Regions from separate parts of the Alteromonas sp. P256 genome, predicted to be linked through region 4. Evidence: predicted binding sites of a transcription regulator. Region 4 holds the regulator's gene; each other region holds the start of a gene.

Region 1 (3,155 bases), on a different contig from region 4:
TGATTGTCGAAAGGACGCAAACGTTTAAGCGGCTCAGATATATGAGCAGCCTGCCGGTAATCGGCCTGAGAGAACAGTTTTTCGAGCTTTGCAAAGTACAGATAATAATTGTGTTGTGTCAATTCGTCGATATCAAGAGAAGTGGTATTCACATCGTGAAGCACCGTATTCTGCTCTGTGGTTTGAGGCGTTTCAAACCCACGGTTCGAATTTACCAGCGTCGTTACTTTTACGCTTTGTTGTTGTGCTTCAAGCGGAACAGTGTCTAAGAGGGCTTGATTTTCGGTGAAAAATAATACTTCTGCATATAATTCATAAAAGGTATTCGTTAGCAAATCACTTTTCGTATTCTCTAGGTAGTTTATAAATTCTTTTTCGGCACTTTCGTACTTACCTTGATAAAGATAAGACTGCCCTAGTAATAGCCGTAATTGAATATTCTCGGGAGCGCGCTGTATACTCTCTTTAAGCAATACTTCTGCTTCACTAGAAGAGTATTGTTCAAAAAATGCATCAGGATTAGATGTGTCTATATTTTTATGCGGTTGGCTGCACGAAAATGCAGTTGCGCAGAGTATGAGGTAAAGTGCGTATCTTTTCATAGCGATTCCTTTTCGCTTTACTTTACCTTCCTAAAGCGAAGAAATAAATACAGAAACACAAAACGAATGTATTTTTACAATGATGAAAAAAGCCGAGGAAAAATAATATTAACTCTATGTTGTTATGAAAGCTGTTTATCATATCAAAAACAAAGGGGCACATGAGCGCCCTAAATATGCTTTACGGCTTAACATAAAAAAGCCCCCAGTTGTAAATTGGGGGCTTGGCACTAGTATGCTATATCAATATTTATTTGCTTTTTAAGCGTCTAGAGAAACCTAAACCTAGTAGCCCAAGTCCGAAAACAGCTAGGCTAGATGGCGCAGGCACCTCAAGTGTAAGGCTTGCAGTATTGATGCTAGTTGTTCTTGTTAACCACTGAGCAGTTTGGGGTAGTGTACCTAGACCAAGAGAGTCAAGCACGTTCTGTTGGAACGTTGTTACGCCAAAGTTGTTGTCTACCGTTGGAGCCTGTGTCGCATCGCCGATGAGTAAACTAGACAGCGCGCTGATGTTAACAGGGTCTAAGTTGTTAATCGAATCTCCAAAACCAGTACTACCGAAAAACGATTCTTCAGTATTAAGCATGTTGCTTGCAGAAATTGGCTGGCCAAAGATAGAAAAATTAACGCCCTGGTTAATGTTAAACGCTGAGCCTGTAACGTCTATTTGTAAAAACGGGGTGCTTCCGTTACTGTCTGAATAATTCATGTTTAAGAAGCCGTCGACAAACTGAGCCGCTAGCGTATCGCCAGCTTCGAAAAGACCATTGTTGTTAACGTCATCAGCAATTGCAGCAAACCCGAATAGTTCATATTCGATTTGAAGGCCCCAATCAGTGTTAAAACCCTCTAGCGAAGAGCCAAACCCTAGAGGACTCAGCGACCCAATGGTTGCAACACCGCTGTCAAACACTAATGTTCCGTTGTTAATGCCGTCGCCCTCTAAGTCCAAATATGCTGAAGTAGGGGTGAATTGGTTGAACACGAAAGAAAGGAAAGTGTCTGTTCTTGTATCTGCGTCTCCATCTCCGTTCACGCCAGTGTCAACAAATAATGGCGAAGCGGTTGTTACAGCTGCGCTACTAAGTAAAGCTAATCCTGCTACAATTTTAGTTAAATTTTTCATGACGACTCCGTCTTTTAAAGTCTGGTTGTTGGTTACCTAAATCATTAAGCTAATAGTGTGCCATGTTTTTAAGGTGTTGTTTTTTTTACGTAAAGTGATTCTTTGGATCGTCAGCGTAATTAGTTTGTAAAAAATTACGACACTCTATTGGTAAACTAATTTTCTCGCTACTTTGAGCTTGAGCTTTTGTAGTGGACCGCGATTTCCCCAAGTTAATGTGGTGACAACAAACTTATTCTTATAAGCATCGAAATGCTGTGCTTTAGGAGCTTGAATGACATTTCCCCGCTTCAACAATAACTTAACTACGTTAGTGCCAGTTATGCCGGCACACAACTTTACGGCCATCGCAACAGAGGGCCCTTTTTTCTCCTTAAAATTCGCGGCTCCCGGCACCATTAAATACTCTCGCTGGAGCATTTTAGGAGACAGACCAACCAAAAACTTTAGAAGCTGTTGTTCTTCTTCCTCGCTATCATTCATATCAAAATAGTCGTCAAAGCTCATACTAGAAGCAGTAAAACATAGCACCGAAGTACCCATGCCCAAAGGTGCGGCGGTAATAGCAGGTATGTTTTTTCGTTTACAAAAGTTGAAGATAAGTCTGCGGATTTTGATCACGAAAAAGTCAAGACTATCGACGTAGATATCTACGTCATCGAAGAATGATTCAAGGTTACTTTCCGCTACACCTTCATTGAATATTTCAATTTGGCAATTTGGGTTGATGTCTTTCAATACTGAAGCTAGAACCAGCACTTTAGGTTTATCAATCGTCGAAACAAATGCACCAGCTTGCCGATTAAAATTGTGAATTTCAAAATGGTCGAAATCTGCAATCACAAACTTTTCTATGCCTAACCTCGCTAGGGTTACGGCGTGTTCGAAGCCCACACCACCAGCACCTGCAATAGCAACTGTTTTCGATTTGAGAGTTTGTTGTTCATCTTCAGTTACCCAACCAATATTTCGTGAAAATGCGGCTTTATAGTCGAACATGTCTTACCCTCGTGGAAACGTATCAATTTGTCTCTGAATATCGTTAAGCATAATTTTAAAGGTTGGTTTGAGGCTTTTATAAAGCAAAGAGGGGTTAATGTAATAAGGAGCTCTCTTGCCATGATAATCTACGGTAGGCCCTATTTGTTCGAAGTGAATGCCTATAAATCTCATACTACGAGCGAGCCTTGGTTCCATCATTACATACGTGTGCTTAATGTCTTCTTTGATTACTATTGCTGCTGCTGAAAAATAAAGGCCGATAGCAATAAACGGAAAACATCGTAATTCCTCTTCAGAATAAGTTTCTTCATTGATCACACCCAGAGCCGCGCCAGAAAAGCGATCCATTTCACGTTTTCGAAACTCTTTTGGAACGGCAAGGCGAGAGATTTCGCAAATTTGTTCGCGCTTAAATAACGATG
Region 2 (3,155 bases), 310 kb from region 4:
TATCGAGAAGCTGCTGCGCCTCTTCGTGGCCTAAAAGCTGATAGGCATTATTCGTCAGCAGCTGACTTAGGTGGGTCGCCACTACCGTTGCAGCATCGACTACGGTGTAACCAAGTGTCTGTGCGTGCTCTCGCTTGTTCGGTTTAATCCATACCGCATCAAGACCGAAGGCAGGGTCTTTTGTTGCCCTTCCCTCTAACTTGCCAAACACTTGCCCTGGATTGATTGCTAACTCTTCATCGTGGCTTATCACTGAATCGCCAATGGTAACGCCAAGCATCGCGATGGTGTACGTATTGGGCTCTAAGTCGAGGTTATCTCGAATATGAACAGGGGGAATGAGAAAACCCAATTCTTGAGACAGTTTTTTACGTACCCCTTTAATACGGGTTAATAGCTCGCCCCCTTGGGACTTATCAACTAATGGTATTAAACGGTAACCCACTTCAAGACCGATTGTGTCTACCTGCTGTACATCGTCCCACCCAAGCTCTTTCACCTCTGGCGTGACTGACTCGTCTCGTGACAGCGTGTCTGGCACTTGTGGCTCAGCTGCTTTTTTCTTCGCGTTGTGAGTTTGAAAATAAGCAACACCAGCAATAAGAAAAGAGAAACCAAGAAACGCAATATGGGGCATTCCCGGTATAATTCCCATGACGAACAACACGCCTGAGGCTATATACAGCGCTTGGTTATTGCCAAGCTGCCCGCGAATTTCTTTACCCATTTCTTGAGACTCATTCTCACGAGTCACAATAATCGCGGTAGCAACCGACAACAGCAGTGAAGGTATTTGAGCGACTAAGCCGTCACCAATAGTCAGTAGCGTATAAATTTCAATCGCATCGCCAAATGACAGACTATATTGAATTATTCCGATAAACAGACCGCCAACGATGTTGATAAGCATAATAAACAGGCCAGCAACAGCATCGCCTTTAACAAATTTTGACGCACCGTCCATAGAACCGTAAAAATCTGCTTCTGCGGTTATTTCTTCACGGCGCTCCCGAGCTTGGTCTTGGTCGATATATCCGGCGTTTAAATCGGCGTCTATGGCCATTTGTTTTCCGGGCATTGCATCGAGGGTAAAACGAGCGTTCACCTCAGAAATCCGCCCCGCACCAGCGGTAACTACTTTAAAATTGATAATCAGTAAGATAGCAAATACCACGATACCTACTGCGTAGTTACCACCGATAACCACGGCACCAAAGGCTTCAATAACCTTACCCGCAGCGTCGCCGCCTTCATGGCCATACAACAACACAACCCGCGTGGAAGCCACGTTCAAAGCAAGCCGCAATACCGTGGCAATAAGCAATACAAGTGGGAAAATACCGAAATCGACAGGCTTTTGGGTTAAAACCGCCACCAGAATAATGACCAAGGACAATGCAATATTGAAGCTGAACAGCACATCTAGAAGAAAGGGGGGCATGGGTAGAATGACCATACCCATAATGGCAAGCAAAACTATGGGGGCACCTAAGCCACTGGTGAAGTTTTGCAACTGATTCTTATCGAACCGCTGAAGATAGCCGGATAACTGCATCGTTGGATGTCTCTCTATCAGAAAATTGACGCTTAACGTTAATCTGATAGAGATATAACAACTAACGTGCCAGCTTTAGGTTTTTTATAAAATAAAAGATGCTCTAGCGACGATATTCTGGAGGTATGGGTAAGTCGCGTTTTAAAGGCTTAGGACGCTTGCCCTTTCCTGCTCTATGCGCTTTTAGTTGGTAGACGTGGGCCAGTACCTGAGCCACGGCCATAAACAAGGCGTTGGGTACTTCATCGTCAACTTCTGTTGAGTAAAAAATAGCGCGGGCTAACATAGGCGATGGTATAAGCGGCACATCATTGGCCGTGGCGATTTTTCGTATGTGCATGGCAAGCTCATCAGCCCCTTTAGCAATAACAACGGGAGCACGGTTACCATTATCGTCATACTTTATCGCCACAGAAAAATGGGTGGGGTTAGTGACGACCACGTCAGCATTGGGCACTTCTTGCATCATTCGTTTGGAGGCTGCCTGATATTGTAAACGGCGTATGCGTCCTTTTACCATAGGGTCGCCTTCTGCGTTTTTGCGCTCGTCTTTGACCTCTTGCTTGGTCATTTTCATCTCTTCATTGTGCTTATACATTTGATAAGGCACATCAATAAGCGCAATAGGGATCATGCCGCACACAAGAAGTAAAAATGCCCATTTAAGCATATCAAGGGCGTGGAAAATGTTGCCAGGATAGAGTTCCATATCCAAATGCAGGGCTTCATCTTGAAACAAAAGCAGTGCGGCAATCGCCATGCCGATTATAGTGATAACCTTGGCGATTGATTTAAGTAACTCCACCAAGCCATTCGTGCCAAACATGCGCTTGAAGCCTTGAATTGGGCTAATTTTGGAGGCTTTTGGTTTGGCACCGCTCCATGTAAAGTTATAACCGCCTAAGGCAATTGAACCATAGATACCGGCAATCATGGCCACAACCATATACAAAAGTACGGGCGCACTGATAGTAGAAAATGCGTCTCCCCACGCAGCTAACATATGCGTGGTGTCGTAGGTTTCGTCACGAGACAAAATAAACATACGGCGAGTGAGTGTGAAAACCGATTCAGCAATCCAACTTCCCACAAATAAAAACATGACGGCACTGATAATAAGCACCAACGTGGTGGATAACTCACGGGATCGCGCAATCTGCCCTTTTTTTCGGGAATCCTCGAGTTTTTTCCCCGTGGGGTCTTCTGTTTTTTCTGCTGAATCTGACATCTATTCTCTCAAACCAACATAATTTCTTAAATCAACATAATTTCTGAAATCTAAGAACATATTCGCAACAGCTCACACATATATTGCTGAGCGCGCATCCACTGCGTTTCAAAGTGCGCCGTAAAGTTACCTAGGGTTATCCAGATGATAAGTAACCCCATCATCTGCGCTATAGAAAAACCAATACTGAAAATATTTAACTGGGGGGCCGCTTTCGTCATAACACCAAAGGCAAGGTTTACCACCAGCAATGAGACGATAGGTGCTAACGACAATGTAATGGCAGATACAAACATCCAACCGCCCCAATGAGCAATGCCTTTAAACTGCTCTCCCGTCCACCATGCCTCACCAATTGGAAAGGCCTCAAAG
Region 3 (3,155 bases), 240 kb from region 4:
CGCGAGCTCAAAAAAGACCGTTATAGCCAAAGTCGCCAGCGTAGAGAAAGTCGTGATACAATTGTGATAATGGCGTACGAAAACTATCCTTTTTACGTTAATTTGGGCTAAAGAAAATGTATCAGCGGCCGATAACGTTTATAGAGGTAAAAAGGTAGTGAGGAACTATTATGGCTATTAATAATATAAACAATGGGTTACCAAAAAATCCCGTTGATAACGGGAAGGTTTCACAACAAAACCAGACCCAGCAAGCTCAACAGCAAGCGACTGCTAAAAGCGCCACCGCGGCGCCAGCACCTCGCCAAGATTCTGTTTCGTTGACGCAATCGGCCCAGCAGCTGAACCAGGTTCAGAAGAAAGGAACTGAGGCGCCAGTTAATCAGGAAAAAGTTGATCGTTTGAAAAAAGCAATTCAAAGCGGTGATTACCAAATCAACCCTGAAGTGCTTGCAAGTAAGATTGCAAAAGCTGAGGCAGAAATTTTCGGCACCAAATAGCCATTGCGCAAAGCACTGGGTAGCGTTAGCGCAAAGCTCTGGAAATGACTAATACTCAGTAGTGAGGGTATAACGTACATTCCAAGCATCGCTATTTTAGTATTGCCGCCAATGGCCCTATGCAACGCTAAAGGCTTTATGCAACGCCATAGGCTTCTGCCAATCCTCTTGCGGTGAGATCTAAAACGCCAACTTGAAAGCCACCATCTAAAAGCGTACATTAATAAATTATGACGTGCCAATTTCGCAAAGAACAGCTACCAATAGAGGCTTAGCTTTCAGACACGGCGAATGAACCATAAGAGTAATAAATTGACGAATCAGCATGCTAACCTAACATCGGTATTAAGCGCTCAGGTGGATAAGCTGACGGCGCTTTCTGGACTTTTAGAAAGAGAGCTTCACCTCATCAGTTCTCGTGATGCTGAAGCGTTAATGACTTTACTCGATGAAAAAACAAAGCTGCTAGAAGAAATCCAAAAGCTAGACGCTACAGCAGAGTCTATGTTTGCCAATGGCCAGTCTTACACAGAAAAAGACGATGCGCTTACAGACAAGGCTAAAATCTTGCTTGACGATTGTAAGTATCGTACTCAAGTAAACCAAAAAGCAGTTGAACAGGGCCAGCTTCGCTTAACCCACCTGCGCAACCTGATGATGGAAGTACGTGCGAAAGAATCGCTTACGTATGACAAGAAAGGAAAGCCGAAGGGCGGCACACTTGGTTCAGGTGTGAGCGCATAGCGTTTATACTAAGCGCGTATAAATAGCGCTTGTAAATAACGCGTGTACACCCCTTTGGGCATAACTCTTACAATCGCTACTTTTTACGCATAGTGTACTTCAATATCCCCTTCACGAAAAACCGTTTTAATATAACCAGCCTACCTTCGCCGCTCAGTAATATTTAACGTCTTTTACTCTTCGAGGCTTAGCCGTCGTCAAATATATGTCGTGCACACGTTTCATATCCAAAGAAAGTTCTGTGACATACGTGTCTTCACCTACCGGGTAAGTTTTCACAATTTTTGCTCCCCTGATTACGCCATCCACAGAAGCACGTAAGGACTCACTATCAACAACAAGGCTAGATAATGATTGGCTGCCTTCAATACGCTGACCGTAAACTTGTTCGGCTAACTCTCTGTAAGCTTCTAGTTTTGACGCTTTCATCGCCATTAAAAGCTTTACGTTAGCATTACTGCCCTGCTGCGATTCAATAGGGGCATAGCCTATGGCGGTAAGAACAGGGTAAGACGCTGGCTCAACCGTTTCCCACTCAACATGCTTATCGATGATGCCACAGCTCGCGAGCGTCATGATACTAAACATAAGTAAAGCAGCTTTCACTCTAACAACACTTGTTGAATTACCCATTACATTCTTTCCTATTTCTGATATCACGCGTAACGGTTAACTTAAATGCTCACCCTGTCATCATTAATTTTAACGGTGTGCGTTACGCTTATATCTGCGATAATTTTTATGCTTGTGCTTTGCTTGTATTTTTATCCGCAAGGCCTGTGCCTAAACTCTGCAAAGCCTGTGCCTGATTGTGTAGCAAGGCCTGTGCCTAATCGTATGTGGTTCACAAGAGAATACGTTTGAAATAATCTATTTATATTCTGCTTAAACTGCTTAAAACCTATTTACCGCAATATGGCTTAATCATAGTGCTAACGACTCGCGCTTTTTGTAGAGCTCATTCTTTTTAGTTGCTAAGCCTTTTGAGCTGCTGCGCTTGTTAATTACGCTTCGCAACATTTTCCCCTATCACTTGGCATTGTTTTAGCATAGCTCTTTAGGATGACAAGGTCATTACTGAATACGTAGCGTCATTTTTATGTAAAAGCGCTTTAGGTAAAAGAGCTACCAAAAAGCACTCAATACCACATTGAGAAATTTGCTGAGTCATTCATACAGTCATTACAGAGCCGTCGCAAATAAACGTTAATAAACGTCAAACACAAATAAGCGATACATTATTTGCAGAGTTCGTGAGGTTTATATGCAAAATAAAAAGATAAAAGGCTACGCCATTTTGATCAATGTGTGTGTGGCACTGGTTTGCCTAATTGCCCTGTTTGGTGGGCAATCCCATGCCATGTGGTATGAGGCCAAAGGACGAGCGATTATCTTAAATGGTGACAAAGAAACGGCTAGACGTGAGGCAATTGAAGAGGCTCTCAAACAAGCCATGCTTTTCTCAGGGGCATCTATTAAAAGTGTCCAACAGCTTACCAATGGATTACTCGAAAACGAAGAAATGACGATCCGGAGTACAGGCGAGGTTGAACAATTAGAAATTATCGACGAAAGGTACAATGGCGAAGTTTTCACGGTGAGTATTAGAGCTGATATTTTCCCTGCCTCCCAACAATGCACCGCCATATCTGACATAAAACGGTTTGCAACAACACACTTCCTTATTTCAAATAGACAACAACTTACCGAGGGCAATATTAGGCACTTAGATGAGGCGGTAACTAAACGCTTTGCAGACTTAATGGCGAATACGACTGATACGCTTCGCTTGTCTTACATTGCACCGCATACAGCAAAATTTAAAAGCGAATTTACCGAACAAAACGTGCGCTCTTTGTCTCAAAGAGGGAACTCTCAATTTGTAATAGTAGGTACCATTGACGACTTGAG
Region 4 (3,155 bases):
AATTTTGCTAGAGGGTGTAAACGTCTAGTTTCGCTAAAGCGCTTTACTAACACGTCGTCACTGGCGTCAATGTAAACAATCGTCATCGACCAAGATGAGGGAAGGTAGTCTAATATTTCTACCAAATCGTTGGGATTCTTTGGTAAATTGCGTACGTCGATACTCACCGCTACCTGATCGTATTCATCCACAACAGTATGGGTGAGCGTTGGTAGCAAATTGACGGGAATGTTATCGACACAATAGTAGCCCAAATCTTCCAGTGCTCTTAATGCCACCGACTTTCCTGAGCCTGAACGACCACTGATAATGATCAGCTTCACCGATATTTCTCCCTAAACAAAAAAATGACGAAAACGTCAATGTATCTTTTGAAACTGTCTTTAGATGCCAAGTGCTGAAAAAATATCTTCGTTGGTTTTGGCTCTTCGTATTGCTTTGACAGTGTCTTTGTCGCTCAGCTTACCAGCCACTGTCGCTAAGGTTTGTAAATGTCCCTCTGTCTGTTCTTCAGGCACTAGCAGTGCAAAAAATATATCGACAGGCTTTTCATCGAGAGCGTCAAAATTAATCGCTGGAATGCAGGTTACAATAATGGCCATAACGTGTTCTAAACCCGCTAAACGACCATGAGGGAGCGCTATACCGTTACCTATTCCTGTACTGCCCATCCGCTCTCTAGATAGAAGACTATTCAACACGGTGACTTGGTCAATGTCGGTATTGTCTTGGGCAGCAATATCGGAAATGATCTCTAATATTCGCTTCTTGCTATTGCACTGAACCGCACACTCGGTGCGGTCCAGGCTTACGATGGCTTTAATATCCATACTTAATTATCTATTAATGCTTTTTCAGTTTTTCCTTATGCTTGATCACCTGCCTGTCGAGTTTATCGACCATGCTGTCAATCGCTGCATACATATCGGTATTTTCTGAGGATGCAAATACTTCGGCACCACTTAAGTGCATCGTAGCTTCTGCTTTTTGATTTATTTTTTCTACGTTCAGGATGACATGCACATTAGAAATGTGATCAAAGTGACGCTCAAGTTTACTAAACTTCGTATCGACATAATTACGCAAAGAATCGGTGATTTCCACATGATGACCAGTTAGGTTGATTTGCATATTTCGTCTTCCTTTTTAATATAACGCCTTTAGATAAGGCTTTTGCGTTGGTTAGACGGGGGTATCGATAAAGACTCCCGGTATTTTGCTATTGTCCGCCGAGCGACTTTTATGCCTTGCTCTGCCAACAATAAAGCAATTTTGCTATCGCTTAATGGTTTGCTTGGCGTTTCTGCTGCTACCAATTTCTTTATTAACGCACGAATAGCCGTTGACGAACACTCGCCGCCAGACTCGGTTGCTACATGACTAGAAAAGAAATACTTCAATTCGTAAATACCGCGCGGCGTATGCATATACTTCTGAGTCGTTACTCGCGATATTGTGGATTCGTGCATATCCACCATTTCTGCGACATCATTGAGCACCATTGGTTTCATCATTTCTGGTCCGTGCTCAAAAAATCCCATTTGCTGCTGAACGATACAGTTAGCTACTTTCATTAAAGTATCGTTTCTAGACTCTAAACTCTTTATAAACCATTTAGCTTCTTGCATATGAGAACGAATAAACTGAGAGTCACTGCTGTTCTTCGCCTTTCGACTCATTGCTGCGTATTGCTGATTTACACCTAGCTTAGGCAAGCTGTCGGGGTTGAGTTCAACAGTCCAGCGACCGTTTTTCTTCGCCACCGATACATCTGGAATAACATACTCAGGCTCTTTAGTAACTAAAGCACTACCTGGGCGAGGATTCAAGGTTTGAAGTAAACGCATTGCCTCGCGCAGTTCATCTTCCTTCAAGCGGCTCTTGCGCATAAGGGTTCTATAATCTTTGCTACTGAGCAGGTCAGAATAGTCCTCAATGAGTCTTCTCGCTTCATCTAACCAAGGCGTGTCGTCAGCAAACTGGCGCAGCTGCACCATTAAACACTCTTGCGGAGAGCGAGAGCCAGAACCGATAGGGTCAAACATTTGAATGCGTTTCAGTACACACTCAACTTCATCTAATTCGATTTCTTCTTCAACATTTTCTGTTTCGATATCTTCAAAATTTACCGCTTCTAATATCTCATCTAGCGTAGCGGTTAAATAACCGGACTCGTCAATCGAGTCGATAATGGCAACAGCGATAGCTCTGTCGATATCAGAAAAAGGAGTTAAACGCATCTGCCAAAGCAGATGAGTTTGAATGTCGTCAGTGGTTTCGCCTTGGAAAACGTGGTCATCATCGTTATTTGACGGGCCAGGCGCAGGCGCTGAAGAGGCTGAGTAATATTCGTCCCAGGTGCTATCAATTGGCAGTTCATCGGGTAAGTCGTTCTTTTCTAAAGCATCACCCGACTCTAGTGTGTCGCTGGACGCTGACGCGGTAGCTTCGATTTGGCTATCGTCATTATCCATATTGTTTTTTTCTGCCTGAGGCTCGTCATTACCTTCTTCTACTTCTAACAGAGGGTTTGAGTCGAGGGCCTCCTGAATCTCCTGTTGAAGATCGAGTGTAGACAGCTGCAGCAGCTTGATTGCCTGCTGCAACTGTGGAGTCATCGTTAGTTGTTGACTAAATTTTAACTGTAAAGATGGTTTCATCTATATCTTATTTTAATGCTCTTGAGTGAATATACCTGAGCGCTTATGAAAAATGACAATTAGGTTACACACAATAACTATAGCCTGAATTGTTCGCCTAGGTATACATCCCTTACTTTTTGATTACTTAAAACCTGTTCCGCCGTTCCTTGCGCAATAAGTTCACCATGACTTACGATGTACGCCTTTTCACAGACATCCAATGTTTCTCGAACGTTGTGGTCGGTAATGAGTATACCCAACCCTCTGTCGCGCAAGTGCTGTATTATCTTCTTTATATCATTAACTGATATGGGATCAACACCAGCAAAAGGTTCATCAAGCAAAATAAATTCAGGTTTTGCTGCTAATGCTCGTGCTATTTCTACTCGGCGACGTTCTCCACCGGAAAGACTCATGCCCATACTATTACGTATATGGTTGATATTAAATTCATCAAGTAGCGCATCGGCTTCTTCTTCCTGCTGCTGTGAATTTAAATCCTTTCTGGTTTGT

Evidence for each region. Region 4 encodes sigma-54, which starts transcription at its own class of promoters, with help from an activator protein. Its sites were predicted from a motif close to GTTGGCACGNNNNTNGNNT; they were not measured.
Region 1: the regulator sigma-54 is predicted to act here: its motif matches at 1,778-1,796, upstream of V7R39_RS14865 (PEP-CTERM sorting domain-containing protein).
Region 2: the regulator sigma-54 is predicted to act here: its motif matches at 1,611-1,629, upstream of flhA (flagellar biosynthesis protein FlhA).
Region 3: the regulator sigma-54 is predicted to act here: its motif matches at 2,059-2,077, upstream of V7R39_RS01395 (LPP20 family lipoprotein).

What each region holds. Positions count from the first base shown of each region.
Region 1 covers NZ_JAZETM010000010.1:137,532-140,686, reverse strand. The annotation lists gene V7R39_RS14870 (tetratricopeptide repeat protein) at 1-602, opposite strand, end outside; gene V7R39_RS14865 (PEP-CTERM sorting domain-containing protein) at 853-1,731, opposite strand; gene V7R39_RS14860 (ThiF family adenylyltransferase) at 1,876-2,730, opposite strand; gene V7R39_RS14855 (PEP-CTERM/exosortase system-associated acyltransferase) at 2,734-3,155, opposite strand, start outside.
Region 2 covers NZ_JAZETM010000001.1:246,127-249,281, forward strand. The annotation lists gene flhA (flagellar biosynthesis protein FlhA) at 1-1,555, opposite strand, end outside; gene flhB (flagellar biosynthesis protein FlhB) at 1,659-2,783, opposite strand; gene fliR (flagellar biosynthetic protein FliR) at 2,834-3,155, opposite strand, start outside.
Region 3 covers NZ_JAZETM010000001.1:313,230-316,384, forward strand. The annotation lists gene flgA (flagellar basal body P-ring formation chaperone FlgA) at 1-67, shown strand, start outside; gene flgM (flagellar biosynthesis anti-sigma factor FlgM) at 171-500, shown strand; gene flgN (flagellar export chaperone FlgN) at 813-1,244, shown strand; gene V7R39_RS01395 (LPP20 family lipoprotein) at 1,398-1,832, opposite strand; gene V7R39_RS01400 (flagellar assembly protein T N-terminal domain-containing protein) at 2,509-3,155, shown strand, end outside.
Region 4 covers NZ_JAZETM010000001.1:552,407-555,561, reverse strand. The annotation lists gene rapZ (RNase adapter RapZ) at 1-323, opposite strand, end outside; gene ptsN (PTS IIA-like nitrogen regulatory protein PtsN) at 384-830, opposite strand; gene hpf (ribosome hibernation promoting factor) at 844-1,131, opposite strand; gene V7R39_RS02420 (RNA polymerase factor sigma-54) at 1,161-2,660, opposite strand; gene lptB (LPS export ABC transporter ATP-binding protein) at 2,738-3,155, opposite strand, start outside.